Regions from separate parts of the Hydrogenophaga sp. SL48 genome, predicted to be linked through region 3. Evidence: predicted binding sites of a transcription regulator. Region 3 holds the regulator's gene; each other region holds the start of a gene.
The links. Region 3 encodes sigma-54, which starts transcription at its own class of promoters, with help from an activator protein. Its sites were predicted from a motif close to TGGCANGNAANCTGCTTT; they were not measured.

Region 1: the regulator sigma-54 is predicted to act here: its motif matches at 7,042-7,059, upstream of nifB (nitrogenase cofactor biosynthesis protein NifB).
Region 2: the regulator sigma-54 is predicted to act here: its motif matches at 3,461-3,478, upstream of IM738_RS12280 (transglutaminase family protein).

The regions. Positions count from the first base shown of each region.
Region 1 covers NZ_CP063400.1:1,569,331-1,579,200, forward strand. Annotated here, with positions in the region: gene IM738_RS07495 (ABC transporter substrate-binding protein) at 1-116, shown strand, start outside; gene IM738_RS07500 (branched-chain amino acid ABC transporter permease) at 171-1,124, shown strand; gene IM738_RS07505 (branched-chain amino acid ABC transporter permease) at 1,124-2,161, shown strand; gene IM738_RS07510 (ABC transporter ATP-binding protein) at 2,158-2,871, shown strand; gene IM738_RS07515 (ABC transporter ATP-binding protein) at 2,871-3,572, shown strand; gene IM738_RS07520 (hypothetical protein) at 3,869-4,420, shown strand; gene IM738_RS07525 (hypothetical protein) at 4,588-4,779, opposite strand; gene IM738_RS07530 (sulfite exporter TauE/SafE family protein) at 4,786-5,529, opposite strand; gene IM738_RS07535 (LysR family transcriptional regulator) at 5,613-6,548, shown strand; gene nifB (nitrogenase cofactor biosynthesis protein NifB) at 7,150-8,721, shown strand; gene IM738_RS07545 (4Fe-4S binding protein) at 8,762-8,956, shown strand; gene IM738_RS07550 (HesB/IscA family protein) at 9,138-9,548, shown strand; gene IM738_RS07555 (hypothetical protein) at 9,558-9,870, shown strand, end outside.
Region 2 covers NZ_CP063400.1:2,589,344-2,599,213, reverse strand. Annotated here, with positions in the region: gene IM738_RS12280 (transglutaminase family protein) at 1-3,384, opposite strand, end outside; gene IM738_RS12275 (DNA internalization-related competence protein ComEC/Rec2) at 3,529-5,994, shown strand; gene IM738_RS12270 (circularly permuted type 2 ATP-grasp protein) at 6,091-7,530, shown strand; gene IM738_RS12265 (alpha-E domain-containing protein) at 7,533-8,495, shown strand; gene IM738_RS12260 (transglutaminase family protein) at 8,694-9,530, shown strand; gene mltB (lytic murein transglycosylase B) at 9,680-9,870, opposite strand, start outside.
Region 3 covers NZ_CP063400.1:5,094,119-5,103,988, reverse strand. Annotated here, with positions in the region: gene IM738_RS24295 (THUMP domain-containing class I SAM-dependent RNA methyltransferase) at 1-1,066, opposite strand, end outside; gene rpoN (RNA polymerase factor sigma-54) at 1,211-2,854, opposite strand; gene lptB (LPS export ABC transporter ATP-binding protein) at 2,967-3,716, opposite strand; gene lptA (lipopolysaccharide transport periplasmic protein LptA) at 3,746-4,390, opposite strand; gene IM738_RS24275 (thiol:disulfide interchange protein DsbA/DsbL) at 4,527-5,165, opposite strand; gene IM738_RS24270 (SPOR domain-containing protein) at 5,241-5,921, opposite strand; gene argS (arginine--tRNA ligase) at 5,935-7,632, opposite strand; gene IM738_RS24260 (PsiF family protein) at 7,758-8,177, shown strand; gene IM738_RS24255 (HTH-type transcriptional regulator ArgP) at 8,309-9,217, opposite strand; gene IM738_RS24250 (LysE/ArgO family amino acid transporter) at 9,348-9,870, shown strand, end outside.

The DNA of each region.
Region 1 (9,870 bases), 1.9 Mb from region 3:
GGATCATGGTGGTGGTCAAGGACGGTGGCTTCCAGAAGGTGCGCGACTGCTACGAGTACGAAGGCCCGTACTTCACACCCCTGGTGAATGCCGAGAAGGCGCTCGGACTGCGCTGATGACCTTGCCCCTGTTCTGGTTGCGCCAGGACAGGGGCTCGCCAAGCCTGGCTTATGAAATCCAAACTGCCTTTTCTGGCCGCCTACCTCGTGGGCATGGCCCTTGTCTGCGGCATCCTGGCGTGGGGCAAGCCGCTGCCCATGGTCGGTCTGTTCGTCGTGTCCGGTCTGGCCATCGGCTCCTTGTACGCCCTGGGTGGCGTGGGGCTGGTGGTGCTGTACCGCACCACGGGCGTGCTCAACTTTGCCAGCGGCGCCATGGGGGCCATGGGCGTCATGACGGCCTGGCAACTGGAGCAATGGGGTTGGTCTGAGCCCCTGTCCTGGGCCATCGCGCTGTTGCTGGCCACGGCGCTGTCGCTGGGCTATGGCCGGGTGATCGCGCCCCGCCTGGCCTGGCGCGACCCGGTGGTCAAGGCCATTGCCACGCTCGGCTACGCCTTGATCATCCTGGGCATCACGTCGTTTCTGTGGGTGGACCAGGTCCGCTCGTTCACCCTGCCCACCGACCAGATGGCCTTTCGCGTCTGGGGCCTGCGGGTCACGGTCACGCGCTTCATGGCGCTGCTGGCGACGCTGGCCGTGGTGGTGGGCATCTGGGTCTACCTGGAGCGCACCCGCACCGGCCTGCAGATGCGCGCGCTGGCCAACGAACGCGAGCTGTCGGCGCTGATCGGTGTGCGCATCCTCAAGGTGGAAACCATCGCCTGGGGCATGGCGGGGCTCATCGCCGGGTTCACCGGTCTGATGTTTGGTGACCTCATCCGGCTGGAGCCCAGCATCATCACCTTCATGGTCATCCCGTCCATCGCGGCGGCCATCTGCGGGCGGCTCGACAGCCTGGGCATGGTGCTGGTCGGTGGCCTGTCCATCGGCGTGCTGGAGTCGTTGTTGACACTGTCGCCCGCCCTCAAGTCCGTGCGCACCGTGGCCCCGTTCATGGTGGCCATTGTCATGCTGCTCCTGCTGCAGCGGGGCCGGCGCATCCCTTTCGAGAGAGACGAATGATGAATCGCCCCCACGTTCCCCCACTGCGTGTGGGTCACTGCCCCCCGAGGGGGCGCCTTTCGCCTTGGGGCGGCCCGGCGGCGAAACGCCTGCTGCCCCTGTCGTGCGGGTTGGTGGCGCTGGTGGTCATCCCCATGTTCCTCGGCGGGCAGTGGGTACAGATCCTCACCTCCACCGCCTGCTTCGCCCTGGCTGCGGCAGGCGTCGGGTTCATGTATTCGCGCCTGGGCATGGTGTCGCTCGCCCAGGTGGGGCTGATGGGCGTGGGCGGCTGGGTGATGCTGCGCATGAACCATGGCTTCGACCTGCCGTTTGAGCTCAACCTGGCGGTGGCCGCGACCGTGACCATGGTGTTTGGCTGGGTCATGGCCTTGCCCGCCTTGCGCATGCGCGGCCTGTACCTGGCGCTCATCACCCTGATGGCGGCGAGTGGCCTGGAGATCGTCTTTTCCACCTTCCGCTTTCCCAATGGCGGCGAGGGCTTCTGGGGCGTGATGCCTTCGCTGATCGCGCCGTTCCGGCGGCCCTGGCTGGCCACTGGCGACGAAGCCTACCTGCGCTACACCGTGGTCATGCTGCTGGTGGGCTTCCTGCTGATCGAGGCCCACCGGCGCATGGCGCCCGGGCGGGCCTGGGCCATGATCCGGCGCTCCGAGGCCGCTGCCATGGCTTCGGGTGTGAACGTGGTCTATTACAAAGCCTGGGCCTTCGGCATGTCCGGCCTGCTGGCAGGAATGGCGGGCGCGCTGTTGGCCGGTACCTTGGGGCTGCTGGACCCGGCCACGTTCAGGGCGTCGGAGTCCATCATGCTGTTTGCCCTGGCCGTGGTGGGCGGCGCCCGGCACTGGCTGGGCGCGGTGCTGGCGGCGGTGCTCTACCGCGTGTTGCCCGGGCTGTTCAACAACTGGGGCCTCGATGCCGATCTGGCCCTGGTGATCTTCGGTGCCGCGCTGCTGCACGCGCTGATGACGGCGCCCGATGGCTTGGCCGGGCAACTGCTGGGCCTGGTGCGCCGCAAAGAAGGGAGCGCCACGTGATCGAGCTCAAAGACATCACCGTGCGCTTCGGCGGCGTGACCGCGCTGGACGCCGTTTCCGTGGTGTTCGACGCCCCGGTCTCCGGCATCATCGGTCCCAACGGGGCGGGCAAGACCACCACCATGAACGTGATCTCGGGCTTCCTGCCGTCTTCCGGGCAGATCGCCTGCGACGGCGAGGTGATTTCGCACCAGGCGCCGCACAAGCGGACCCGCTGGGGTTTGCGCCGCTCGTTCCAGCGCGAACAGCTGGCCGACGACCTGAGCGTGATCGACAACCTGCGCGTGATCCTTGACGTATTGCCGGGCAGCCGGCGCGACAAGGTGGCCGACATGGACCGGGCTTTGGACGTCACGGGCCTGGCCCCCCAAGCCCACACCCTGGCCGCCCGCCTCAACACCTACGAACGCCGCCTGGCCGACGTGGCCCGCTGCCTGGTGGGCCGACCGCGCATCGTGATGTTTGACGAACCGGCCGGGGGGCTCACCCCCGAAGAAACCCGGCACCTGGGCGACCTGATCCTGCAGATCCATGGCCTGACCGGCGCCTCCACCTTGGTCATTGACCACGATGTGGACCTGATCACCCGGATCTGCGAGCAGACGCTGGTGCTGGACTTTGGCCGGCGCATCGCGATGGGCCCCACCGCAGCGGTGTTGGCCGATCCGCTGGTGCAGGCGGCCTATCTGGGCATGGAGGAGTTGGGCTGATGGCACTGATCATTGAAAACCTCACGGTGGCCAAACAGGGGCGGGAGCTGGTCCGCAACGTCTCGATGTCGGTCGAGCAAGGGCAGGTCACGGCGGTGCTGGGGGCCAATGGCGCGGGCAAGTCGGAGCTGGTGCTGGCCGTGGCCGGCATGCTGCCCATCGCCCAGGGGCGCATCAGCGTCGATGGCCGCGCCATCCAGGGCTGCCCGCCCGACGTGGTGCGCCTGGCGGGCGTGGCCGCGGTGCCCGAAGGCCACCGGGTGTTGTCGAAGCTGTCGGTGGACGACAACCTGCGTGTGGCCGGCTCCATGCTGGCGCGGGATCGGGTCGGTCCTGCCGTGGCCGAGGTGTATGCGCTGTTTCCCGAGCTGGCGGAACGCAAGCGCCAGCTGGCCGGCACCATGTCCGGCGGGCAACAGCAGATGCTGTCCATCGGGCATGCGCTGATGGCGCGCCCCAAGTACCTGCTGATCGACGAAATGTCGCTGGGCCTGGCGCCCCTGATCGTCAAGCGCCTGGTCAGGACCATCGAATCGCTGGTGGACCAGGGCGTGGGCGTCATCCTGGTGGAGCAGTTCACCGAGGTGGCCTTGTCGGTGGCGACCTCGGCCGTGGTGATGCGCACGGGGGACGTGCGCTACAGCGGGCCCGCCAGCGAGATCAGGGCCCAGCCCAAGATACTGGAAGCAGCGTACTTCTAGCGGAAGGGGGCGACGTCGTTTGCGTCGCTGTGTGCTGAGCGCGCCGGCTGGCGCCGCTCAGTCACCAACGCCACGCGCCGGGCGTTGGCGCCGCGCCCCAGCAGCGGCGGGCCGAAGCGCAGGCTCAGCGCTCTGGCTGTTGTGTTCGGTGTCGCACGGAAATCTCTGCTCATCAGGCAGACACTCTGCCCGTTGCTTCGAGGGCCGCAGCCCCGACCCGGATTCGATTGCCCAGCGCAACACGCTGAATCCGCGTCACTCCAATGGCCCTTGGTTTTACTTGCAGAGAGATTTTCATGAACAAGCTCACCACCCTCAAGGCCGCTCTCCTGGCCGCCAGCCTGCTGTCGCTTCCGGCGGCCTACGCTGCCAACCTGAGCAAGGCCGACTACCAGGCCGGCAAGACCCGCATCAGCGCGGACTACAAGGCAGACAAGGCGGCGTGTGACACGAAGACGTCCAACGCCAAAGACATCTGCATGGAAGAGGCCAAGGCCAAAGAGAAGGTCGCGCTCGCCGAGCTGGAGCACAGCTACACCGGCAAGGCCGCCGACCGCACCAAGATGCTGGAAGCCAAGGCCGAATCGACCTACGCCGTGGCCAAGGAGCGCTGCGACGACCTGGCCGGCAACGCCAAAGACGTGTGTGTGAAAGAGGCCAAGGCCGCTGAGGTCAAAGCCATGGCCGACGCCAAGATGGGCAAAGAAATCGCCGAGGCCAGGAAAGACGCGTCCACCGACAAGATGGCCGCCGACTACAAGGTGGCCGCTGAGAAGTGCGACGCCATGGCGGGCGACGCCAAGAGCGCTTGCATCGCTGCGGCCAAAACGAAGTTTGGCCAAAACTGAGTTGAGTTGAGTTGATGTGAGGAAGAACCGGCCGGCCGCACCAGCGCCGCGCCGGTCTCTTCGTTCGGCTTCAATGCCATCACGACCAGCTGGCGGTTCTTCGCGGTGTAGAGCACCTGGCGGAAGTGCTCGTTGCGAATGGCGATGGCTTCGATGATGGGCGCGGCTCAGGTCAGCCTGGGCAAGTCACTTGCCGCAAGCAGCGCAACACGAGCCTCGTCGAGTACCTCGACAAGCTCGTTTGCAACGAACTGCCGACACTCGATTTCGAGCAAGCCTTCGCTTTGAAGCACATGCGCCAGTCTGTAAGCCCGCTCCAACAAAGCAGCGGCAGCCAACAAGTCCTTTGGGTTCTTCATGACACGTCAAAGCGCCTGGATCAGGTTGGCCGCGCCCAAGGCGACAAAGATCACAAAAAGCGCCTTCTGGAAGGCGGGGCCCGCAAGGCGGCCTCGCAGCACCTCACCGAGCTTGAGCCCGCCAAAGGCGCCGATCAATGCCCCGCCCAATGCAATGGCAAGGTCGGCCGACCCCGACTCGAAAGGGGCCGACATTTGCACCCTCACCGCCAGAGACAGTGTGGCGACGGTGAATGACAGGCCCAGCGCTTGCACCATCTCATCCTTGCTCAGCCGCAGCGTCTGCAAATAGGGAACCCAGGGCAACACGAAGACGGCCGTGAGCGCCGTGACCAACCCGGTGGCCGTGCCTGCCAGCACGCTGAGCCATTGGCTGGAGCGCGACAGATCGGGCAGATGAGGGCGCCACAGACCCCAGAGGCCATAGGCCATGAGAATTCCGCCCAACCAGGCCTTGGCCCATGGCAATTGGACGGCTCCCCCCAGGCCTGGCGCGCTGACCGTCACGATGGCCATCGCCAACCAGCCAGGCCACATCCGGGATGCCAGCGAGCGCAGGTGAGGGCCACAGCATTGCGCCACGTTGGTCGCCAGCGAAGGGATGACCAGCAGCGCGGCCGCTTGCACCGGCTGCATCCACAGCCCCAGCAAGCTCATGGCCACCGTGGGCAGGCCCATGCCGGTGACGCCCTTCACGCCGCCCGCGAGAACGAAGACAACGACCACCATCGAGAGCTGCAATGTGTCCATGCCCCATGGTGTCTGCGCAGCGCAGGTGCTGTCCATCGGATTGCTGCGAACGTGTCCTTCGCAGATTCCGTAGGATGAAGCCCATGAGCACCACCCCCAAGCGCCGCACCTCCGACTACCGCATCGATCCGTTCGATCTGCACCTCTTCGCCGCCGTGATGGCGCATGGAACCATCACTGCCGCGGCTTCAGCGGTGAACCTCTCGCTCGCCGCGGCCAGTGCACGCCTCAAGCATCTTGAAGACGCGACCGGTTCGCGCCTGCTGGAGCGCTCCAAGTCGGGCGCGGTGCCCACCGACGCGGGGCGCGCGCTGATGCGCCACGCCAACCGTGTGCTTGCTGAACTCGAATCGCTGCATGTCGAGATGGCGAGCTTTGGCCATGGATTGCGCGGTACGGTTCGACTGCTTTGCAACACGGCCGCCATGTCCGAGACCCTTCCGCGCACGATCGGACAATTCTTGGTGAAGACCCCTGACCTTGATGTGGACGTGCAAGAGCTGCCGAGCGAGGCGGTCATTGACGCATTGCGCCGTGGCACCGCTGACCTGGGCATCGTCGCGGACTACGTCGACACCTCCGGGCTGCTGGTGCAGCCTTGGGTTGATGACCGATTGGTGGCGCTGTTGCCTGCGCGCTGGCCCCTGGGCCGCCGCCGCTCAATGGCCTATGGCGAGTTGCTGGAGCACCCCTTTGTTGGCTTGGCTCGGGACAGCGGACTCAGCCGCTTTCTGGCGGCCCAGGCCAGCCGCAGCGGCCGCGTCCCGCGCCATCGGGTGCGCCTGGGCGGCTTTGACGCTGTCGCAGAGCTTGTGGTTGCGGGCGTGGGGGCGGCGGTCATGCCCGAGAGCGCTGCCGTGCGCTTTGGCAAGGCAGGCGCCCGCATCGTCGCACTTTCAGATGCCTGGTCTCGCAGAAAGCTGCTCGTTTGCATGACAACAGCGGGCAGCGAGCTGCCAAGCGTTTGCGCGCTCGCCGATGCGCTGCTGGGCGCGCGATCGAAGGTGTTCAGTCAATGAACTGGGGACGCTTTGTCAGAGACGGGAGAACGCCAGCGTCCGGAGGCGTTTGCAGTCAGCGACCAGACTTGAGCCGATGAACGGATCGCTGCAGAGCAGCCCTCCTGCATGGCTGCTTGAGGCTGGCAGCAGCCAGCCAGGTCTCGCAGACCAATGACAGCGGCCGCCGGAACCTGCCATTGGTCATCCTGCGGGGCGACCTACCGCTGCACCCCATACAGCCAGCATTCGAGACTTCGCGTGCGACCAGGCCCAAACGACTGCTTGATGCCGGGCAGCAAGAGTACTCCCGCAGCCAGCGACCGGCTCCAAACGCTGCATTCCGGCCATCCACGCTGCCGATACCCTCAGCCGCGCTGAGTAGACCCCCATCCTCCCACCCATTTCCCGCTTTGTCGCAACCCCGACGGCCCCCGACAAAACCACCCCCGTTGTCCCATTCCCGACAACCGACAGAACCACCAAGCCATTGATCTGAAACGTTTTTTTTCGATGGCACGAAATTCGCTGAAGACCTGCCCAAGCGGCCGTTGTTGGTTGCACGAAAGGGGTCTTCATGTCGACAGCATTGAGCAGTGGTGGCAGTGCAGCGGCGGGCGCCATGCCCGCCAGGACGTATGTGTCCATCGGACAGATCAAACCCTTGGGCGCCGCGCCCGAGCTGCCTTCCACCGGTGGTGGCTGTGGCACCTCCGGCGGTGAGGGCAAGGCCAGTTGCGGCACGTCCGATGGCCCGGACGACATGCCCCAGGAAGTCTGGGACAAGGTCAAGAACCACCCCTGCTATTCCGAAGAAGCCCACCACCACTACGCGCGCATGCACGTGGCCGTGGCGCCGGCCTGCAACATCCAGTGCAACTACTGCAACCGCAAATACGACTGCAGCAACGAGTCGCGCCCCGGTGTGGTGTCGCAAAAGCTCACGCCCGAACAGGCGGTGAAGAAGGTGGTGGCCGTGGCCAGCGAGATCCCGCAGATGACGGTGCTCGGTGTCGCCGGCCCGGGCGATGCGCTGGCCAACCCGGCCAAGACCTTCGACACCTTCCGCATGCTGCAGGAGCAGGCGCCCGACATCAAGCTCTGCCTGTCCACCAACGGCCTGGCGCTGCCGGACCAGGTGGACGAGATCTGCAAATACAACGTCGACCACGTGACCATCACCATCAACATGGTGGACCCGGCCGTGGGCGAAAAGATCTACCCCTGGATCTTCTGGAACCACAAGCGCGTGACCGGCTACGAGGCCGCCAAGATCCTGCACGAGCGCCAGATGCTCGGCCTGGAGATGCTCACCGCGCGCGGCGTGCTCACCAAGATCAACTCGGTGCTGATCCCCGGCATCAACGACGAGCACCTGATCGAGGTGAACCGCGAGGTGAAGAAGCGCGGCGCCTTCCTGCACAACATCATGCCGCTGATCTCCGAAGCCGAACACGGCACGGTGTTCGGCCTCACCGGCCAGCGCGGCCCGACCGCTTCGGAGTTGAAGGCTGTGCAGGACGCCTGCATGGGCGGCGCCAACCTCATGCGCCACTGCCGCCAGTGCCGTGCCGACGCGGTGGGCCTGCTTGGCGAAGACCGCTCGGAAGAGTTCACGCTCGACAAGCTGGAGCAGATGGAAGTGGTCTACGACCTGGACAAGCGCAAGAGCTACCAGGACAAGGTCGAGGTCGAGCGCCAGGCGCAACAGGCCGCCAAACACGAAGCCCTGGCCGCAGCCAGCGCCATCGATGTGGATCAAGACCTGAAGGTGCTGGTCGCGGTCGCCACCAAAGGCGGCGGCCGGGTCAACGAGCACTTCGGCCACGTCACCGAATTCCAGGTGTTTGAAGTCTCGGCCGCGCAGGCCCTGTTCGTCGGACACCGCCGCGTCGACCTGTATTGCCAGGGCGGCCACGGCGACGACGAGCAGCTGCCTTCGGTGGTCAACGCCATCAACGACTGCCACGCCGTGCTGGTCGCCAAGATCGGCGCCTGCCCGCGCGACGAGCTGCTGGCCGCCGGTGTCGAGCCGGTCGACCAGTACGTCGGCGAGTTCATCGAAAAGGCCGCGCTCGAGTGGTTCAACGGCTACCGCGGCCGCATTGCCAGCGGCGCCATCACGCACCAGCCGCGCGGTGACGCGCAGATCCGCCAGGGTGCCTTCACCGGCGGCCTCGCCGAAGCCGCCTGACCCTCATTTCCCCACGACGTTCCATAGAAGGAGAGCCACCATGCCCATGAAGATCATCGCTTCCACCTGCACCGCCTGCTCGGCCTGCGAACCCGAATGCCCGAACGTCGCGATCCGCGAAAAAGGCGGCACCTACGTCATCGACCCCAAGAAGTGCACCGACTGCGAAGGCCACTACGACGAGCCGCAGTGCGTCGCCGTGTGCCCGGTTGACGGCTGCATCGTAAAAATCTGAAGCACCCCCGCGCCGCGCCCAAGGGCGCGTCACCCCCTCAAGGGGGCAACACCAGCGGCCCGGCAAAGCCGGTTCCGCGGTGTTCTGAAGGGGGCTTTGCTGCGCTCGCCCTAGGGCGTGCGGTCTGTGCTTGAGACCTCCCGAGTTATTTGCATTCATCCCGTACATCGAGACCACCACCATGCTGCCCAACATCGTCCTCAAGCCCGCCGCCGTCAAGTTCATCTCGCGTATCGTGCGCTTCTCTGGCTTGCCGGCCGGTGCGGGTTTTCGTCTGGCGGTGTCGCCCGGCGGTTGCTCGGGCTACAGCTCGGAATTCAGCGCCGAGGCCACGCCCGGCCCGGGTGAGCAGGTGCTGGAGATCGAAGGCCTGCGCCTGTTCCTCGGCGCCGAGAGCCGCCTGATGCTCGAAGGCGTGATTGTCGATTTCGCCGACACGCCGACCCAGTCGGGCCTTACGTTCACCAACCCCAACCAGGCCGCTTGCGGCTGCAGCAGCGCATCGAGTGAGAGCCCGGCGCCGATGGTGGGGGTGACCAAGATCGAGATCGGCGCCATCGGGCGCGGCCGCCCGGCCACGCTGGCCTCCTGAGCGCAGGCCATGAACGCCGCCGTCGTCAACCTGGGGCTGGACGACGCGCTCGACGCGTTCGGCGCCGGTGCGATCGGCGGCGCGGTCAGCCCTGAGGTCGATGCACTGATCAAGGAAGCGGGCCTCAAGCGCGACCAGCCTGAGGAGGCCCTGGCACTGCTGGAAAAGGCGAGGGCGCTGGCGCCCAGCCACCCCGGGCCGCTGATCGCGCTCTACCGGTTTCATTTCTATGGCCATGCGCTGGACAAGGCCCGCGCGGTCGGTGAAGACGCGCTGGCGATTGCGCGCAGCGCGCTCGGCCCCAGCTTCGGCGACGCGCCGC
Region 2 (9,870 bases), 2.5 Mb from region 3:
GTTCATCCAGGTGTCCACGATGTCGAAGGTCAGCGGTGCGTGCGAGGGGATCGACGGGTGCAGCGCCGACGGCGGGCTCCAGGCCTTGTAGCGCACGCCCGAGACGAATTCGCCCACGGTGCCGGTGCTCTGCAGGGGCACGGCGCGGCCGTTGCAGGTGACGACGTAACGGCTGTCGTTGTAGCCGGAGACGCGCACCTCGATGCGCTCCAGCGACGAGTCAACATAACGCACGGTGCCGCCGGGTGCGCCTTCTTCGCCCATCACGTGCCAGGGTTCCAGCGCGCTGCGCAAGGTCAGCTCGATGCCGCGCGCGGCGATCTGGCCCACCAGCGGGAAGCGGAACTCGAAGTGCGGCTCGAACCAGGCCATGTCCAGCGGGTAGCCGAATTCGGCGAGGTCGGACAACACGTCCTCGAAGTCCATGCGGATGAACGTCGGCAGCACGAAGCGGTCGTGCAGCTCGGTGCCCCAGCGCGTGAGCTTCTGGCTGAACGGCTTCTGCCAGAAGCGCGAGACCAGGGCGCGCAGCAGCAGCTGCTGGGCGATGCTCATGCGGGCGTGCGGAGGCATTTCAAACGCGCGCAGTTCCAGCAGGCCCAGGCGGCCGGTGGGCGAGTCGGGCGAGAAGAGTTTGTCGATGCAGAACTCGCTGCGGTGCGTGTTGCCGGTGGCGTCGATCAGGATGTTGCGCAGCGTGCGGTCCACCAGCCAGGGCGGCATGAAGCTGTCGCCCCCACGCTCCCCCGCTGCGCGTGGTCCGCTGCCCCCCGGGGGGGCTGCCCCGCCTTGGGGCGGCCCGGCGGTGGGGCCTTGCCCGTAGCGGCTGCTTTGTTTGGCGATCTCCTGCAGCGCGATCTCCAGCTCGTACAGCTGGTCGTTGCGCGCCTCGTCCACGCGCGGGGCCTGGCTGGTTGGGCCGATGAACATGCCGCTGAACAGATAAGACAGCGAGGGGTGGTTGTGCCAGTAGGCGACCAGGCTGCCCAGCAGCTCGGGCCGGCGCAGGAAGGGCGAGTCGGCCGGCGTGGCGCCGCCGAGCACGAAGTGGTTGCCGCCGCCAGTGCCGGTGTGGCGGCCGTCGGTCATGAACTTCTCGGCGCACAGGCGCGTCTGGTGCGCGGCCTCGTACAGGAACTCGGTGCGCTCGACCAGCTCGTCCCAGCTGCTGCTGGGGTGGATGTTCACTTCGATCACGCCCGGGTCGGGCGTGACCTGCAGCATCTTCAGGCGCGGGTCGCGCGGCGGCGGGTAACCTTCGAGCACGATGGTCATGCCCAGCTTCTCGGCCGTGTCTTCCACCGCCGAGAGCAGGTCCAGGTAGTCTTCGAGCCGCTGCATCGGCGGCATGAACACATACAGGTGCTGCGTCTTGCCGCCACCGGCTTTTTCGGCCTTGGGTCCGTTGGCGCGGTGCGGGTCGCGCGACTCGACCACCAGCGCGGTGCGGGTGAGCCAGGCGGCCGATTGATTGCGCTGCGGGAACTTCGACGACAGGGCCTGCGCGGGCGCGGCGCCCGGGCCGGCACTTTGGCCATCGGCGGACGCGCCGCTGGCATGGAAGTCCGTGCCCTGCAGGGACACCATGCCGCCTTCGGCAAAACCTCCGCCCACCTGGTGCGGTGACACCTGGTGTTTCACGGTGGCGCCGCTCGGCAGCGGGTCGCGCGCGGTGTGTGGGTCCTGCTCGATGTGGTACGGGTAATCGGCGGCCGATACCCAGGGCAGCGAATCCAGCGGCAGGCGGTAGCCCATGGGCGAATCGCCGGGCACGAGGTACATGCGCTCGTCGCGGAAGAACCAGGGGCCGGTGGACCACTGCGTTCCCGACACGCGGTGGTAGGCGCTCTGGCCGTGTTGGGAGGGTGGTCCGTCGCCGTCGGCCTGCAGCGGCAGCACGTAGCCGACCGTGGCGTCCAGCCCTTGCGTGAACACACGGCGCAGGCGCGCGCGTTCCAGCTCGTCGTCGAGCTTGGCGTCGAAGGGGTCCACGTTCACCGGCAGGCGGCGTTCGCGCCAGAGGAAGTACCAGGTGTCCTCGTAGCCGGGGGTGATGTACTGTGTGGACACGCCGAGCTTGCGCGCGAGCGCCTGCGTGAAGCGGCGCGCGTCGTCGGCGTCGTACTTCGCCGGGTCGCGTTCGTCGGCCAGCAGGGCCGGGTTGTGCCAGCAAGGCTGGCCGTCGGCGCGCCAGAAGATGGACAGTGCCCAGCGCGGCAGCTGCTCGCCCGGGTACCACTTGCCCTGGCCCATGTGCACGAAGCCGCCGTGGCCGTACTGCTCGCGCAGGCGGCCCAGCAGTTCGGTGGCGTAGCCGCGTTTGGTGGGGCCGAGGGCGTCGGTGTTCCACTCGGCGGCGTCGCGGTCGGTCACGGCCACGTAGGTCGGCTCGCCGCCCATGGTGAGGCGCACGTCGTGCTTCACCAGATCGGCGTCGACCTGCTTGCCCAGCGCGACCACGCTGGCCCACTGTTCTTCGGTGTAGGGCTTGGTCACGCGCGGCGATTCGTAGACGCGGGTCACGCCCATGTGGTGCTCGAACTCGACCTCGCACTTGTCCATGGCGCCTTCCACCGGCGCGGCGCTGGAGGGCTGTGGCGTGCAGGCCAGCGGGATGTGGCCTTCACCGGCCAGCAGGCCGGAGGTCGGGTCGAGGCCGATCCAGCCGGCGCCCGGCAGGAAGACCTCGCACCAGGCGTGCAGGTCGGTGAAATCTTTCTCGGGGCCGCTCGGGCCGTCGATGCTTTTCACGTCGGGCGCGAGCTGGATCAGGTAGCCCGAGACGAAGCGCGCGGCCAGGCCGAGGTGGCGCAGCATCTGCACCAGCAGCCAGCCGGTGTCGCGGCAGGAGCCGCTTTTCAGCTTCAGCGTCTGTTCGGGTGTCTGCACACCCGGCTCCATGCGGATGGTGTACGAGATGTCGCGCTGGAGCATCTGGTTCACGTCGACCAGGAAGTCGATGGTGCGGCGCTTTTTCAGGTCCACCTGGGCGAGGTAGGCCTTGAGTTCGTCGGTCAGCGGCGCGGTGGCGAGGTAGGGCGCGAGCTCCTGGGTCTGCGAGGCTTCGTAGGTGAAGGGGTATTCCTCGGCACGCGGCTCCAGGAAGAAGTCGAAGGGGTTGTGCACCGCCATCTCGACCACCAGGTCGATGGTGACCTTGAACTCGGTGGTGGGCTCGGGGAACACCAGGCGGGCCTGGTAGTTGGCGAACGGGTCTTGCTGCCAGTTGATGAAATGGCCCGCGGGTTCGATCTTCTGCGAGTACGACAGCACCTTGGTGCGGCTGTGCGGCGCAGGGCGCAGGCGCACCACCTGGGGACCGAGTTTGACCAGTCGGTCGTACCGATAATGGGTGATGTGGCTCAGGGCAACGTGGATGGCCATGCTGGGATCACTTTCAACAGGGAGGCAAAAAATGGTGGTGCAGGCGACATGGCTGCCCGCAGGGCTCAGGCGTGGGCTAGCAAGTCCCGCGCCATCGCAGTATGAACGGGTGGCGGGTCGCCCGCCACCTTGCCGGACCTGAACATGGCCTGGGTCGCGCTGGCGGTCCTGCCCGGCTGGGTGCTGGGTGTGGCGCTTCAACTGCAGCAGGCGGTGCTGTGGCCGATGCGGGTGTACGCGATCGGGCTGCTGGGTGCCGCTGTCCTGGGTGGGCTGGCGCTGCGCTGGGGCCGACGCGGAAACGGGTGGCACGCCACCGGTGTCGCCATCGCCCTCTGCGCGGGCGCCCTGGCGGGCGCGGGACTGACGGGGGTACGGGCCGCGCATTTCGCGGCCCAGGCGCTGCCCCCGGCGCTCGAAGGCATCGACCTCGAGGTCACGGGGCGCGTGGCCTCGCTGCCGCAGCGCAGCGCCGACGGCGTGCGTTTCGAGTTCGCGCTGGAGTCCGCCGCCCGGGACGGCCAGCCCCTGCACCTGCCCGCCTTGCTGCAGCTGGGCTGGTACAGCCGGGGTGTGGTCGGCGCCGGGCCGGTCTGGCGCGCCGGCGACCGCTGGCGCCTGACCGTGCGCCTGCGCCGTCCGCACGGCAACAGCAACCCCCATGGGTTCGACCGCGAGCGCTGGCTCTGGGAGAGCGGCATCGGCGCCACCGGCTACGTGCGCAACGGACCCCGCGATCCTCGGCCGGCGCGGCTCGGCGCGAGCGGGTGGCACCCCGTGGAGGCCGCGAGGCAGGCGGTGAGCGAGCGCATCCACCAGCGGGTGGACGATCCGCGCAGCGCCGGTGTGCTGGCCGCGCTGGTGGTGGGTGACCAGAGCGCCATCGACCACAGCGATTGGACCCTGTTCCGAAGCACCGGCGTGGCCCACCTGATGAGCATCTCAGGCCTGCACGTCACCCTGTTTGCCTGGCTGGCCACGGCGCTGCTGGGGCGGCTCTGGCGGCGGTTGGGCCGGGCATGGCCGCGCGCCTTGCTGGTGCTGCCGGTCCCGGTGGCGGCGGGTTGGGGCGGCCTGGCGCTCGCGGCGGCCTACGCGCTGTTCTCGGGCTGGGGCGTTCCCGCCCAGCGCACGGTCCTGATGCTGGCCGTGGTGGTCGCGTTGCGACTGTCGGCGCGGCGGTGGCCCTGGCCCGCGGTGTGGACGCTGGTGATGGCGGTGGTGCTGCTGCTCGACCCTTGGGCGCTGATGCAGCCGGGGTTCTGGCTGAGCTTCGTCGCGGTGGGCATCCTGTTTGCCTCGGGTGCCCGGGGGGAGCGGGACGATCCGCTGGACGCGGTGCCCCACTGGCGGCGCTGGGGCGGGTCGGCGCTCGGCATGCTGCGCGAGCAGGCTGCCATCACCGTCGCACTCGCGCCCCTGTCCTTGTTGCTGTTTGGCCAGGTCTCTCTGATCGGGCTGGTGGCCAACCTGCTCGCGATCCCCTGGGTGACGCTGGTGGTCACGCCGCTGGCGCTCGCGGGCGTGCTGCTGTCGCCGTTGTGGGACGCAGCGGCGTGGGCGGTGCAGGGCCTGGGCATGTGGCTGGCCTGGCTGGCGCAATGGCCCTGGGCGGCGGTGTTTCGCGCCATCCCGCCCATGTCGCTGGCGGTGGCCGGGGTGGTGGGGGGTGTGCTGCTGGTGTTGCGCCTGCCCTGGGCGCTGCGCCTGGCGGGCGTGGTGCTGCTGTGGCCGGTGCTGGCATGGCAGCCGACGCGCCCGCCCGAGGGCGCCTTCGAGGTCATGGCGATCGACGTGGGGCAGGGCAGCGCGGTGCTGGTGCGCACCGCGAACCACAGCCTGCTCTACGACACCGGGCCGCGCCACGGCAGCGACAGCGACGCCGGCCAGCGCGTGGTGGTGCCCCTGCTGCGCGCGCTGGGCGAGGCGCCCGACACGGTGGTGGTGAGCCACCGCGACAGCGACCACTCGGGCGGCACGGCGGCCGTGCGCGCCGCCTGGCCCGGCGCGCGCTGGCTGTCGTCGTTTGGCGAGGGCGAGCGCTGCGTGGCGGGCCAGCGCTGGGCGTGGGACGGTGTGGACTTCGAGGTGCTGCACCCGGCGCCCGGGCTGTACGGCCCCGATGGGCAGGGGCTGCGATCGACCAACGCCATGTCCTGCGTGCTGCGGGTGAGCAATGCGAAGGAGGCTGCCTGGCTCAGCGGCGATCTGGACGCCGAGGGCGAAACCCGCCTGGCCATGGCGCGGCCCGAACTGCGCGCCAGCCTGATGCTGGCGCCGCACCACGGCAGCGCCAGTTCCAGCAGCCCGGTGCTGCTCAACACCCTGCGCCCCCGGCAGGTGCTGATCCAGTCGGGCTACCGCAACCGGTTTGCCCACCCGGCCCCGGTGGTGCTGGATCGCTACCGGGCGCGGCGGCTCACCTGGGTCGAGTCGCCCCAATGCGGTGCGGCCCTGTGGCGCAGCGAACAGCCCAACACGGTGCATTGCCACCGGCAGGCCGCGCGGCGCTATTGGCACCACTTTGATGCGCCCACCGGGCCGGAGCCCTCACCACCGGGTGAACCGGACACGGACACGGATGCTCCACCCGCCAGACCCATGGATTGATCGGTCCATTCCCTCGCGGGGAGGCGCACTGCTTTGGGGCCACTCTCACACCGCTGGCCCACTCCTTGCTATGCTGTCTGCAGGAGAAAAACGCCCATGAGCCGACCGATGTTTGACGAGATGAACGCTTCGCCTTCCGAGGTGCGGGCTCACTACCAGGCCTACGCCAACTGGCTGGCGCAGCAACCCGCAGAGGTGATGGCGGCACGGCGCGAGGAGGCGGAAATGATCTTCCGCCGCGTCGGCATCACCTTCGCGGTGTACGGCGCCAAGGACGAGGACGGCTCCGGCACCGAGCGCCTGATCCCCTTCGACCTGATCCCGCGCATCATCCCTTCGCACGAGTGGAAGCGCATGGAGCAGGGCCTGGTGCAGCGCGTGACCGCGCTCAACCGCTTCATCCACGACGTCTACCACGACCAGGAGATCATCAAGGCCGGCCACATCCCGGCCGACCAGATTTTCCAGAACGCGCAGTTCCGCCCCGAGATGATGGGCGTGGACGTGCCGGGCGGCGTGTACTCGCACATCTCGGGCGTCGACATCGTGCGTGCGCCCAACGCCCAGGGCGAGGGCGAGTACTACGTGCTCGAAGACAACCTTCGCGTGCCCAGCGGGGTGAGCTACATGCTGGAAGACCGCAAGATGATGATGCGGCTGTTCCCCGACCTGTTCGGCCAGAACCGCGTGGCCCCGGTCGCCCACTACCCCGACCTGTTGCTCGAAACCTTGCGCGCCGTGAGCCCCGCCACCACGGCCGAGCCGACGGTGGTGGTGCTCACGCCCGGCATGTACAACAGTGCCTACTTCGAACACGCCTTCCTCGCGCAGCAGATGGGCATCGAGCTGGTCGAGGGGCAGGACCTGTTCGTGAAAGACAACTTCGTCTACATGCGCACCACCAAGGGCCCGCGCCGCGTGGACGTGATCTACCGCCGCGTGGACGACGACTTCCTCGACCCGCTGGTGTTCCGACCCACGTCCACGCTGGGCTGTGCCGGCCTGCTCGGCGTCTATCGCAGCGGCAACGTGACCATCTGCAATGCCGTCGGCACGGGCGTGGCGGACGACAAGTCGATCTACCCCTACGTGCCCAAGATGATCGAGTTCTACCTGGGACAGAAACCGATCCTGAACAACGTGCCGACCTTCATGGGTCGCAACCCGGACGACCTGAAATACATGCTCGACCACATGGCCGAGCTGGTGGTGAAAGAGGTGCACGGCGCCGGCGGCTACGGCATGCTGGTGGGCCCCGCGGCCACCAAGGCCGAGGTGGACGAATTCCGCGCCGTGGTGCGGGCCAAGCCCGAGGGCTACATTGCGCAGCCCACGCTCAGCCTGTCCACCTGCCCCACGTACGTGGAGAGCGGCGTGGCGCCGCGCCACATCGACCTGCGCCCTTTCGTGCTGAGTGGCAAGGAGGTGCAGATGGTGCCCGGGGGCCTCACCCGTGTGGCGCTGAAGGAAGGTTCGCTCGTCGTCAACTCGTCACAGGGCGGCGGTACAAAAGACACTTGGATTCTGGAAGACTGATCATGCTTTCACGCACCGCCGACCACCTCTTCTGGATGTCCCGCTACACCGAGCGTGCCGAGAACACCGCGCGCATGCTCGACATCAACTACCAGACCTCCCTGTTGCCGCAGTCCGCCGCCGTGGCCCAGGTGGGCTGGGAAGGCCTGCTGGTCATCAGCGAGCTGATGCCGAGCTACACCGCCAAATACGGCCAGGACATCACGCCGCGCAACGTCATGGACTTCATGGTGCGCGACGAGTCCAACCCGTCGAGCATCTGTTCCTGCCTGCGGGCCGCCCGCGAGAACGCCCGTGCCGTGCGCGGCGCGCTGACCACCGAGCTGTGGGAAACGCAGAACGCCACCTGGCTCAAGCTCGCGGGCTACCTCAAGTCCAAGGAGTTCGAGCGCGACCCCGGCGCGTTCTTCGAATGGGTCAAGCACCGTTCGCACCTCTCGCGTGGCGTGGCGGTGGGCACCATGCTGCAGGACGAGGCCTTCCACTTCTACCGCATGGGCTCGTTCCTGGAGCGGGCCGACAACACGGCGCGCCTGCTGGACGTGAAGTTCCACGCGGTGCAGAGCGACTTCTTCGGCGCCGCCAGCGAGCAGGATCAGGAGTATGACTTCTACCACTGGAGCGCGATCCTGCGCTCGGTCTCCGGCTTCGAGGTCTACCGCAAGGTCTACCGGGACGTGATCACGCCCGAGCGCGTGGCCGAGCTGCTGATCCTGCGCCCGGACATGCCGCGCAGCCTCGCTGCCAGCATGAACGAGGTGGTGAGCAACCTGGCCGTGGTGGCCAACGACACATCGGGTGAAACGCTGCGCCGCGCCGGCAAGCTCAAGGCCGACCTGCAGTACGCCCGCATCGACGAAATCCTGTCCACCGGTCTGCACGCCTTCCTCACACAGTTCCTCGACCGCGTGAACGAGCTGGGTGGCCGCATCAGCCAGGACTTCCTGGTGCCGACGGTGCATTAGGTCCCCCCGCGCCGCTTCGCGTCACCCCCAAGGGGCGGCACGGGCTGTCCGGCAAAGCCGGCCCAGCTGTGCCCTGGGGCGCGCTGTGGCGCGCAGGGGTTGCCCTGCTCGCTGTGTGTCTTCTGGACGGCGGCGGCAGGTACCATGCGGGGCTCTTGGACAACCTGGGGCTTTTCCCTTGTGCCATCCCGGTACCCCATGAAACTGGTCATCCACCACAACACCCTCTACCGCTACAGCCAGCCGCTGCTCTACACGGTGCAGACCCTGCACCTGTGGCCCGTCAGCAGCGCCTGCCAGACGGTGGAGTACTGGGAGATCCGCACCCCCGGCACGCTGCACCCGCAGCCCGACACCGAAGGCAACCGCGTGCACAGCTTCAGCCTCGTGGCCCGGCCCGAGCAGAACCTGCGCGAGAACAGCATCTCGGCCATGGGCACGGTGGTGACCCACGGCGTGGCCGAGTTCACCGACCCGCCGACACTGCCGCACCCCTCGTTTTACCTGCGCTCCACACCGCTGGCTGAGCCGCACCCGCGCATGGCCCTGTGGGCCATGCAGACCGTGCCCTCGCTGATGGCGGCGCGCGCGCGCGGTGAGCTGCCCGGCGTGGCCGACCTCGTGGCCCTGGCCAGCGCCGTGGCGGACAAGGTGCAGTACCGCAAGGGCAGCACCGGCGTGGAGACCACCGCGCTCGAAGCGTTCGACTGGGAGCTCGGTGTGTGCCAGGACCAGGCCCATGTGATGGTGGCCGTGTGCCGCAGCATCGGCCTGCCGGCGCGTTACGTGAGCGGCTATTTCTACGCGGCCAACGAACCCGACCTCGCCAGCCACGCCTGGGCCGACGTGTGCCTGGACCCGGCCACGCGCCGCTGGATCAGCCTCGACGTCACGCACCGCTGCCCCACCGATCAGCGCCACACCCGCCTGGCCGCCGCCACCGACTACACCGCCTGCTTGCCGATCAAGGGGCTGCGCCGCGGCGGGGGCGAAGAAAGCATGGACGTGGACATCCGGATCGGACCCTGGGCTTGATCTGGAACACCCCCGCAGCGCTTCGCGCTACCCCCTCAAGGGGGCGGCACTGGCCGTCCGGCGAAGCCGGCCCGGCGGTGCCCTGGTGTGCACCGTTGCATGCCTCAGGTGGTGCTCAGGAGCCGTGGAATGGCTGACATTTCCAGGCGCTACTGGCGTTCCACCAAGGCCTGCACGGTTTGCCCCAATTCAATCACCGCCAGCGCGTAGTAGCTGCTCCAGTTGTAGCGCGTGATCACATAGAAGTTGTCGGTGCCCGCGAGGTAGGTGGCCGGGGCGCCGCCGTTGGCGGGGTCGCCGTTCTGCAGCTCGATCAGCGCCAGCTTGCCGGTGTGTTGCA
Region 3 (9,870 bases):
GCGCGGCCTTGCCGGCGGTGAAGACGCGCGGGGCGCGCGGCTCCATGCGCTGGGCACGGGCGCTCGCATTCTCACCCGCCACACCGGCTGCGGCGATGCGCTCGCCATACGGCGGGTTGAGCAGCATCAGGCCCGGCGTCTGCGTGGGCGGCATGCGCTGCAGCGCGTCGCCGCCGCGCAACTCCACCGCCTGGGCCACGCCCGCGCGCTCGGCGTTGCGCTGCGCGAAATCGACCATGCGGAACGACACGTCGCTGCCGAACACGATGGGCGCGTGGCCCTCGGGCCAGTCGCGCATGCCGCGCTCGGCTTCGTCCTGGATGGCGGTCCACACGTGGGGCTGGAAGGGCAGCATCTTTTCAAACGCGAAGCGGCGCAACATGCCCGGCGGGATGTTGAGCGCGATCTGCGCGGCCTCGATCACCACCGTGCCGCTGCCGCAGCATGGGTCGTACAGCGGGGTGATGGCGTCCAGCGAGTCGGCGGCGCCGCCGTTCCAGCCGGTGGCGGCGATCATGGCCGCGGCCAGGGTTTCCTTCAGCGGCGCGTCGCCCTTGTCTTCGCGCCAGCCGCGCTTGAACAGCGGCTCGCCCGAGGTGTCGATGTAGAGCGTGAGCTCTTCGGTGGTGAGGTGGGCGTAGATGCGCACGTCGGGCCAGGTGGTGTCCACGCTGGGGCGTTCGCCGCGTTTGTCGCGGAAGCGGTCGCAGATCGCGTCCTTGATCTTCAGTGCAGCGAAGTTGAGGCTGGTGAGCGGGCTGTGCTGCGCCGTGATCTCGACCTTGATGGTCTGCTTCGGCGTGAACCAGATTTCCCAGGCGATCTCGCCAGCCGCGTTGTACAAGTCCTGCTCGCTGCGGTAGCCGCCGTGCCACAGCTGCACCAAGACCCGTTGAGAGAGTCGGCTGTGCAGGTTCAGGCGCATGGCATCGCGCCACGAGGCCTTGACGCCCACACCGCCACGCGCCTTGAAGGCCAGCGGCTCGCTGGTGATGCGCTGCACCTCGTCGGCCAGCATGTCCTCGACGCCGGCGGCGCAGGGGAGGAAGAGTTTGAGTTGGTTCACAGGAAGTACAGATGTTGAGCGCGGGTGCGTCCGCAGGTGGCGATCACGCGCGCCCGTTTCCAGCACGCACCACGGAACTGGCTTTGCCAAGCCGCGGGTGCGGCCCCCCTTGAGGGGGGAGACGCGAAGCGGCGCAGGGGGTGTTCACAGCGCCTTGCGCAAATTCGCCGGCGCGATGCGCAGCGCTTCGCGGTACTTGGCCACGGTGCGGCGCGCGCACTCGATGCCCTGCTCCTTGAGCAGGTCGGAAAGCTGGTTGTCGGAGAGCGGCTTGGCCGCCTCTTCGGCCGCGATGAACTGCTTGAGCAGCGCACGCACCGCGGTGCTCGACGCGTTGCCACCGGTCTCGGTGCCGAGGCTGGAGCCGAAGAAATACTTCAGCTCGTAGGTGCCGAACGGCGTGGACATGTACTTGGCGGTGGTCACGCGGCTGATGGTGGATTCGTGCAGGCCCAGCTCGTCGGCGATCTCGCGCAGCACCAGCGGGCGCATGGCGAGTTCGCCGTGCATGAAGAAGTTGCGCTGGCGCTCGACGATGGCGCTGGAGACGCGCAGGATGGTGTCGAAGCGCTGCTGGATGTTCTTGATGAACCAGCGCGCTTCCTGCAGGCGCTGCTGCATGGCAGCGTGACCGGCCTCGCCGCCGTTGTCACGGCCCCCGCGGTTGCCGCGCATGGCGTTGGCGTAGACGTCGTGCACGCGCAGGCGCGGCATGACCTCGGCATTGAGCGACACCTTGAAGCCGCGACCGGCGCGCGTGACGATCACGTCGGGCACGACCACGTTGCGCTCCACGTCCACGAAGCGGCGGCCCGGCTTGGGTTCCAGCCGTGCAATCAGCGACAGCCCCGAGCGCACCGTCTCGTCGTCCAGGCTGCAGAGGCCGCAAAGGCGCTTCACATCGCGCTTGGCCATCAGCTCCAGCGGCTGGCCACAGATGGCGAGCGCCGCGCGGGCGGCCGGCGAATTGCGCATCTCCAGGATCTGCAGGCGCAGGCATTCGCCCAGGTCGCGCGCGCCGACACCGGCAGGCTCCATCTGCTGCAGCCATTGCAGCGCGGTGTTGAGGCGGCCCTCAATGGCCTCGATGACCTCGAACGCCGGCTCGGCGTGGGACACGGGCGAGGCCGACAGCTGCCACCAGGCCCGCGCCAGGTCGGTCATGCGGTCTTCGAGGTACCCGTCGTCGTTGAGCGACTCGATCAGGAAATACAGGGCGGCGCGGTCTTCGTCGGAGAGGCGCAGGCAGCGCGCCTGCTCGTGCAGGTGGTCCTGCAGGCTCACGGGCACACGCGCCAGATCGGCCGCGCTGGCGGTTTCGTCGTCTTCGCCGGAGGAGCTGTTGTTGCGCGCCGGGGCGTCGCCGCCCCACTCGCTGTCATCGGGCGCCATTTCGACGGTGCCGTCGCCTTCCCAGCTCTCTTCGACCGGGCTGGCGCCTTCGAGCCGGCTTTCCAGATCGTCGGCGGGTGCGCTCTCGGACGGCGCGCTGTCGGTGCTGGACACGCGGCTGTCGAACTCGGTGGCAGCCACCGGGAATTCATCCACGGGCGAGGCCGCGTCGGCGATCTGCTCGGCCACGCTGACCGGCGCATCGGTCTGCGCCAGGCCAAAGTCTTCGCGCTCGGCCGTTTCTTCGCCGCGTTCCAGGAACGGGTTTTCGTCGAGCATCTGCTCGACCTCCTGGGCCATCTCCAGCGTGGACAGCTGAAGCAGCCGGATCGACTGCTGCAGCTGGGGGGTGAGTGCGAGGTGCTGCGAGACGCGCAGCGACAGACCTTGTTTCACAGGGCCTGTCCCGCTTGCTCGGAAAAACGATTCGCCGCCGGGCCGCCCCAAGGCGAATCAGCCCCCTTGGGGGGCAGCGAACCACACGAAGTGAGGAGCGTGGGGGTCATGCTCACATGCGGAAGTTTTCGCCGAGGTACACGCGGCGCACCTCGGCGTTTTCGACGATCTCGGCGGACGTGCCGCTGGCCAGCACGTGGCCGTCGCTGATGATGAACGCGTGGTCGCAGATGCCCAGCGTTTCGCGCACGTTGTGGTCGGTGATCAGCACGCCGATGCCGCGCGCCTTCAGAAAACCGATGATGTGCTGGATCTCCAGCACCGCGATCGGGTCGATGCCGGCGAAGGGTTCGTCGAGCAGGATGAAGCGGGGCCGCGTGGCCAGCGCACGCGCGATCTCGACGCGCCGGCGCTCGCCGCCCGACAAGGACGGCGCGGGCGAGTCGCGCAGGTGGTCCACCCGCAGGTCCTTGAGCAGTTCGTCGAGCCGGCTGTTGATCTCGGATTCACGCAGCGGCTGGCCGTCAGGCCCGTGCTGCAGCTCCAGCACGGCGCGCACGTTCTGCGCGACCGTGAGTTTGCGGAAGATCGACGCTTCTTGCGGCAGGTACCCCAGGCCGAGGCGGGCACGGCGGTGGATGGGCAGGGATTCGATGCGCCGTCCGTCGAGCAGAATCTCACCGCCGTCCGCGCGCAGCAGGCCCACGATCATGTAGAACGAGGTGGTTTTCCCCGCGCCGTTGGGGCCGAGCAGCCCCACGACCTCGCCCTTGTCCACCGACAGCGACACGTCCTTGACCACCTTGCGGCTGCCATAGGACTTCTTGAGACCCCGAACTTCCAGGCGGCTGTTCGACGCCATCCCACCCTGTGGGCTGGAGACGGTCCCCGTCACTTGCGAGGCTCGGTGATCTTGCTGCTGGGACGCAGCTTGGCTGGATCGGTGGGCACAGGCGCGGGCACATTGGCGGCCGGTGCGTCCGGAATCGGCGTGAGCATGGCGCGCACGCGGCCGGTCGGGTTGGCGGCGGTTCGGTTGGTGTCGCCACCCTTGACCGTGAACACCTCGGTCAGGCTGTTGTAGAGGATCTGGCTGCCCACGCTTTCGTCGTTGAGCTGGGTGCCACGGTAACGCCGCAACACGGCCCGTCCGGTGAACAGCACGGTTTCGGCCTTGCTGTCGTATTCGATGCGATCTCCCTCCCCTTCGATCCACTCGTCCAGTCCCTCACGCTTCTGGCGAAAGAACCCGGGCTTCTCTGGGGTGCCCACCAGCAGACCGTACTGGCTGCCCTGGGGATCCTGACGCACATCCATCTTGGCGCCGCGCATGACGATGGTGCCCTTGGTCAGCACGACGTTGCCCGTGAACACGCTGGTCTGGCGCGTGTCTTCGTAGCGCAGGGCGTCGGCCTCCACGTTCATGGGTTTGTCTTTGTCGGCTTTTTCCGCCCGGGCAGCGGAGGACAGCGTCAGCGCGAGGACCGCGACAAACAACCAGGCAGAAGGACGGTGGGGCGTGGTGTGTTGGGGCATGGCTTTGGGGAGGGCACAAATCTTGCATTCATTGTAGCGGTGCAAAACACGTTTCGCTGCCTCGGCGTGAGTTTGTTCCCCACCTGAAAGCACAAGGCCCGCAGACAGCGGGCCTTGTGCGCGTGGACCGAAAAGCTCAGCCCTTGCGAACCTCGGCGATCAGCGTGTCGGCGACCAGCAGGGTGCGTGGACCCTGGCCGCCCACGTAGAAGCGCCCGGCGACGCCCAGTGCGGGCGTGCCTTCGACCTGGTAGGCGTCCTGAAGACCGATCGCCTTTTCACCCAGCTTGGCCGCGGCACCGTTGAAGATGCCGGTGAACTGGTCGCGGTTCACGCCCTGCTTTTCCACCCAGGCCAGGATGGCCGGTGCGGTGGTCAGCGGCAGGCGCTCTTCGTGGATCGCCTTGAACACCTTCTCGTGCAGCTTGTCGACCAGGCCCATGGCTTCCAGCGTGAAATACAGGCGCTGCATCGGCACGAAGTTCTGGTTGAAGGCCACCGGCATGCGACGCACGTTGACGTGGGCCGGTTTGCGTTTGACCCATTCGTTGAAGACCGGCTCGAAGTTGAAGCAGTGGATGCAGCTGTAGGCAAAGAACTCCACCACCTCGACCTGCCCTGCGGGCGATTCGGTCAGCGCGGGCTTGGCCAGGCGCACAAAGTCCTTGCCCTCCTGGAACGCGACGCGCTGGGCGAGCGCGGGCGTCAAACTCATGCCGGCCGCTGCGGCGGCGCCGACAGAGAACAGGCTGCGGGAAAAAACTCGACGGTCCATGTGGTCAAACTCCTTGAAAGGGTGTGTTGGGGCTGTGTCCAAAGCGAAAAGTTCCGTGAGCCGGCAGCACCAGCGTCAGCGTTGCACGCGCACCAGCGCGGCCTCCACCCCGTTGACCTCCAGCTGCTCGCGGGTGGCGTCGGCCATCGACTTCTGGCCGAAGGGGCCCATGCGCACACGGTAGACGGTGCGCCCCGCCTGCTCGCGCTCGCTGACGCTGGCGTCCATGCCCAGCATCGCCAGGCGCGCCTTCTGGGCCTGCGCCTCTTCGGGTGACCTGAAGGCCCCGGCCTGGACGAAATACGCGAACGGATCGGCGCCCGCCGCAGCCGGGTCGGCGGCAGCCCCGGTCTTGGACTTCATGAGATCACCCAGCGGATCGGCTTCGGGCTTGGCCGTGGCCGCATCGGCGGGTTTGGTGGCGCCGGGTTTGGCCGGATCGGTCTTGGTGGCGCTCGCGTCCTTGTCGGGTGGCGTCTGCTCGGGGGTGGACGGCTGCGGCGCCACAGGGGGCTCAGGCAACGGCGCGGGTTTGCCCGCCAGGCCAGCGTTCGGGTTCCAGCCCTTGTTGCGTTCGGCCTCGGCCGCGTCCTGCGCCGGTTTGCGCGACACGCCCCGGTCCACGAACGGCACGGGCACGCGGGTGACGTACACCGCCACCGACAGGGCCACGCCCAGACCGACGAGCAGGCCGACCACGAAACCCGTGAGGGTGCCGCCGTGGTGCTTTCTCGCCTGCGTAGCTTGAAGTTTCATGGGTGCTTTCAATTCACATCTTTTGCGGTGCGCTCACGCCGAGCACCGCCAAACCATTGTGCAATACCTGCGCGGTGGCAGCGACCAGCGCCAGACGGGCCTTTTTCACGGCCTCGTCGTCCACCAGGATGCGCTCGGCGTCGTAGTAGCTGTGGTAACTCGCGGCCAGTTCGCGCAGGTAGAAGGTCACGTCGTGCGGCGCGAAGTCGCGTGCGGCGTCGCTGAGCATGGCCGGGTACTTGGCCAGCAACAGCATGAGCGCCTGTGCCGCCGGGCTGTCCAGCGGCGCGAGGTCCACGTCCTTCAGCGTCGCCACATCGCCGCCCCAGGCCGCGAGCACGGAGCAGATGCGCGCGTGGGCGTACTGCACGTAATACACCGGGTTGTCGTTGTTCTTCTGCACGGCCAGGTCAACGTCGAAGGTGTATTCGGTGTCGGGCTTGCGGCTGAGCAGGAAGAAACGCACCGCGTCCTTGCTGGTCCATTCGATCAGGTCGCGCAGGGTCACGTAGCTGCCGGCGCGCTTGCTGATCTTCACCTCTTCGCCGCCGCGCACCACACGCACCATGGTGTGCAGCACGTAGTCGGGGTAGCCCTGGGGGATGCCCACGCCAGCGGCCTGCAAGCCGGCGCGCACGCGCGCAATGGTGCCGTGGTGGTCGGTGCCCTGGATGTTGATGACCTTGGTGAAACCGCGCTCCCACTTGGCGATGTGGTAGGCCACGTCGGGCACGAAGTAGGTGTAGGTGCCGTCGCCCTTGCGCATGACGCGGTCCTTGTCGTCGCCGTACTCGGTGGACTTGAGCCACAGCGCGCCGTCGAGCTCGTAGGTTTTGCCGGCGTCCACGAGTTTCTTCACCGTCGCGTCCACGCGGCCGCTGGTGTACAGGCTGGACTCCAGGTAGTAGTGGTCGAACTTGACGGCAAAGGCCTGCAGGTCCAGGTCCTGCTCGTGGCGCAGGTAGGCCACCGCGAACTGGCGCATGCCGTCGAGGTCTTGCGCGTCGCCGCTGGCGGTGAACTCGCGGTCGTCGGACTTGACGGTCTTCTTCGCCAGGAAATCGTTGGCGATGTCCTGGATGTAGTCGCCGTTGTAGAACCCCTTGCTGGCCGGGTTCTCGGGGTCGGTCGGCCAGCATTCGTCACCCGGCTTGAAGCCGTTGACACGCAGTTGCGTGGAATGGGCCAGGGTGCCGATCTGCACGCCCGCGTCGTTGTAATAGAACTCGCGGTGCACGTCCCAGCCCTGGGTCTGGTACAGGCTGCAGATGGCGTCGCCCAGCGCGGCCTGGCGACCGTGGCCCACGTGCAGCGGGCCGGTTGGGTTGGCCGAGACGAACTCGACCATCAGTCGCTGACCGTTGCGCGGCTGTTGCCCGAACGCCTCGGCGGCGTCGAGGATTTCACGCACGGTCTGCTGCTTCGCGGCCGGCTTGAGGCGGATGTTGATGAAGCCCGGGCCGGCGATGTCGATGTCGGACACCCACCGCTGGTACGCCGGCTGGGCCAGCAGCGTGGCGCGCAGGGTTTCCGCCAGCTGGCGGGGGTTGAGCTTGAGCGGCTTGGCCAGCTGCATGGCCGCGGTGCAGGCGAAATCGCCGTGCGCGGCCACCTTGGGTGATTCAAAAGCCGCGCGGGCGCCCGCGCCGGGGGACAGGGTTTCCAGCCCGGCGGCCAGGCCGCTGAGCAATTCTTGTTTGACTGAGAGCATGGGGCGGGATTTTACGGGGGCGGCCTGCCAGGGGCGGCGCGGCCGGATGCGGTATGTTCAACGGGCCCGGCACCGGGCAAGGCGGCACCGACATCCGGGGACGCCCTTCCAACCAGAGGACCTCCATGAAACAACTCATCACCTTGATCGCGCTGGCCGGCTCTTTGTCCATGGCCCTGGCTCAAACCGCCGCCCCTGCCGCCGCACCCGCGGCGGCGCCAGCCAAGGCACAGGCGGCGGCTCCCGCCGCCACCCCGGCCACCCCGGCTGCGCCTGCGACCGCTGCCACACCGGCCACGCCTGCAGCGGCCGAGAAAGCGCCGTCCGCCCAGCAGAACCGCATGAAGGCCTGCAACGCCAACACGCAGGCCAAAACCCTCAAAGGCGACGCGCGCAAGGCCTTCATGAAGTCCTGCCTGAGCGGCGACACCGCTGTCGGCACCGCCCAACAGAACAAGATGAAGACCTGCAACGCCGACCCCAAGGCCAAGACCCTGAAGGGCGACGAGCGCAAGGCGTTCATGAGCAGCTGCTTGAAAGGTTGACCCCCCTGCGCCGCTTCGCGGCTTCCCCCTGAGGGGGACCACACCAGTGGCCCGGCGAAGCCGGTTCCACGGTGTGTGCTGGGCAAGGCACGTGCTCCGGCAAGCGAAGGTGCTTGCTCGATACCTGCGGCTCAGTTCAAAGAAACCGGCGGCAGGCTGGCATGCGCCGCTGCCTTCACCGCCGCCGTCAGCCGCTGCGCCGACAGTGGCTCCCGCTCCCAGTGTTGCCAATACAACACCACGTCCACCGTGGCGCCGGGCAGCACCTCCTGCAGCCCCGGCCGGCCGGTCAGGTCCTGCTCGGGCACCATGCCCCAGCCCAGCCCCAGCTCGATCGCGCGCTCGAAGGCGTCCACCGCCGGTGTGTAGTGGCGCGGGTAGTGGGGTTGCTTCAGGCCGAAGTGCTGTTCCAGAAAGGCGTCCTGCAGCGCGTCCTTGCGGTTGAAGATGATGGCCGGGTGCGCCAGCAGCTGGTGCGGTGACACGGCGCCACGCGGCGTGGTGCAGCGTTGCACCACCTCGGGCGCGGCCACGCAGCGGTAGCGCATCACGCCCAGCGGTTCGGCCACGCAGCCGCGCATGGGCTGGGCCAGCGTGGTGACGCAGCCGACCACGTCGCCGCTTTTCAGCGCGTCGTGCGTGTGGTCCTGGTCGTCGATCACGATCTCCAGCAGCAGCCGGTGGCGCTTCAGCAGCGGCGCCACGCCGGGCAAAAACCAGCTCGCCACCGAATCGGCGTTGATCGCCACGCTCAGGTTCTGCCAGCGCGCGCCGTCTTTCGCCCCGGCACCCTGCAGCCCGCCCAGCAGATCGGCCTCCATCAACCGCAGCTGCTTCACATGCGCCAGCAGCGCCTGGCCGGCCGCCGTGGCGCGCACCGTCTTGCCGCGCACCAGCAGGCGCTGGCCCAGCCCTTCTTCCAGTGCCTTGATGCGCAGCGACACCGCAGCGAGGGTGAGGTTCAGCGCCTGCGCAGCCGGGCCAAAGCCGCCGTGTTCGATCACGGCGGCGAGGGCGTCGAGTTGGCGGGCGTCGAGCATGTTTCGATCAAGTAATTATTGAGTGATCAGAGTTTAAGTTAACTTCATTTAAATCATGGATCCAACGGCGCACACTGGCGGCCAGTTCTTCCAGACAACACCTGTCACACACGCTTTCCCGGAGTCCCCCATGGTCCTCGCTTTTCCCACCTTCTCCGCCGGCATGCTGTTGAGCATGTCGCTCATCATGGCGATCGGCCCGCAGAACGCGCACGTGCTGCGCATGGGCCTGCAGCGCCAGCACCTGTGGCTCACCGTGGCCGTGTGTGCGCTGGCCGACGTGGTGCTGATCGGCCTCGGCGTGCTCGGTCTGGCCCAGCTCGGCGGCCTCTCCGACAAGATGCTCGGCGCGCTGGTGGGTGCCGGCGTGTTGTTCCTGGGCGTGTACGGCTGGCAGGCGTTCCAGCGCTTCCTGAAGCCGCAGGCGATGGTCGCGCTGAACGACGGTGCCGGCGACCAGACCCGCCAAGCCCCCACACCGTTGACGCAGCGCCAGGCCATCCTCTCGGCGCTCGCGTTCTCGTGGCTCAACCCGCACGCCTGGATCGACACCGCCGTGCTGATCGGCACGGCCTCGCTGGCCTACGGGCAGGGCAGCACCGTGTTCGGCCTGGGCGCCGCCACCGGCTCGCTGGTCTGGTTCCTGCTGCTCG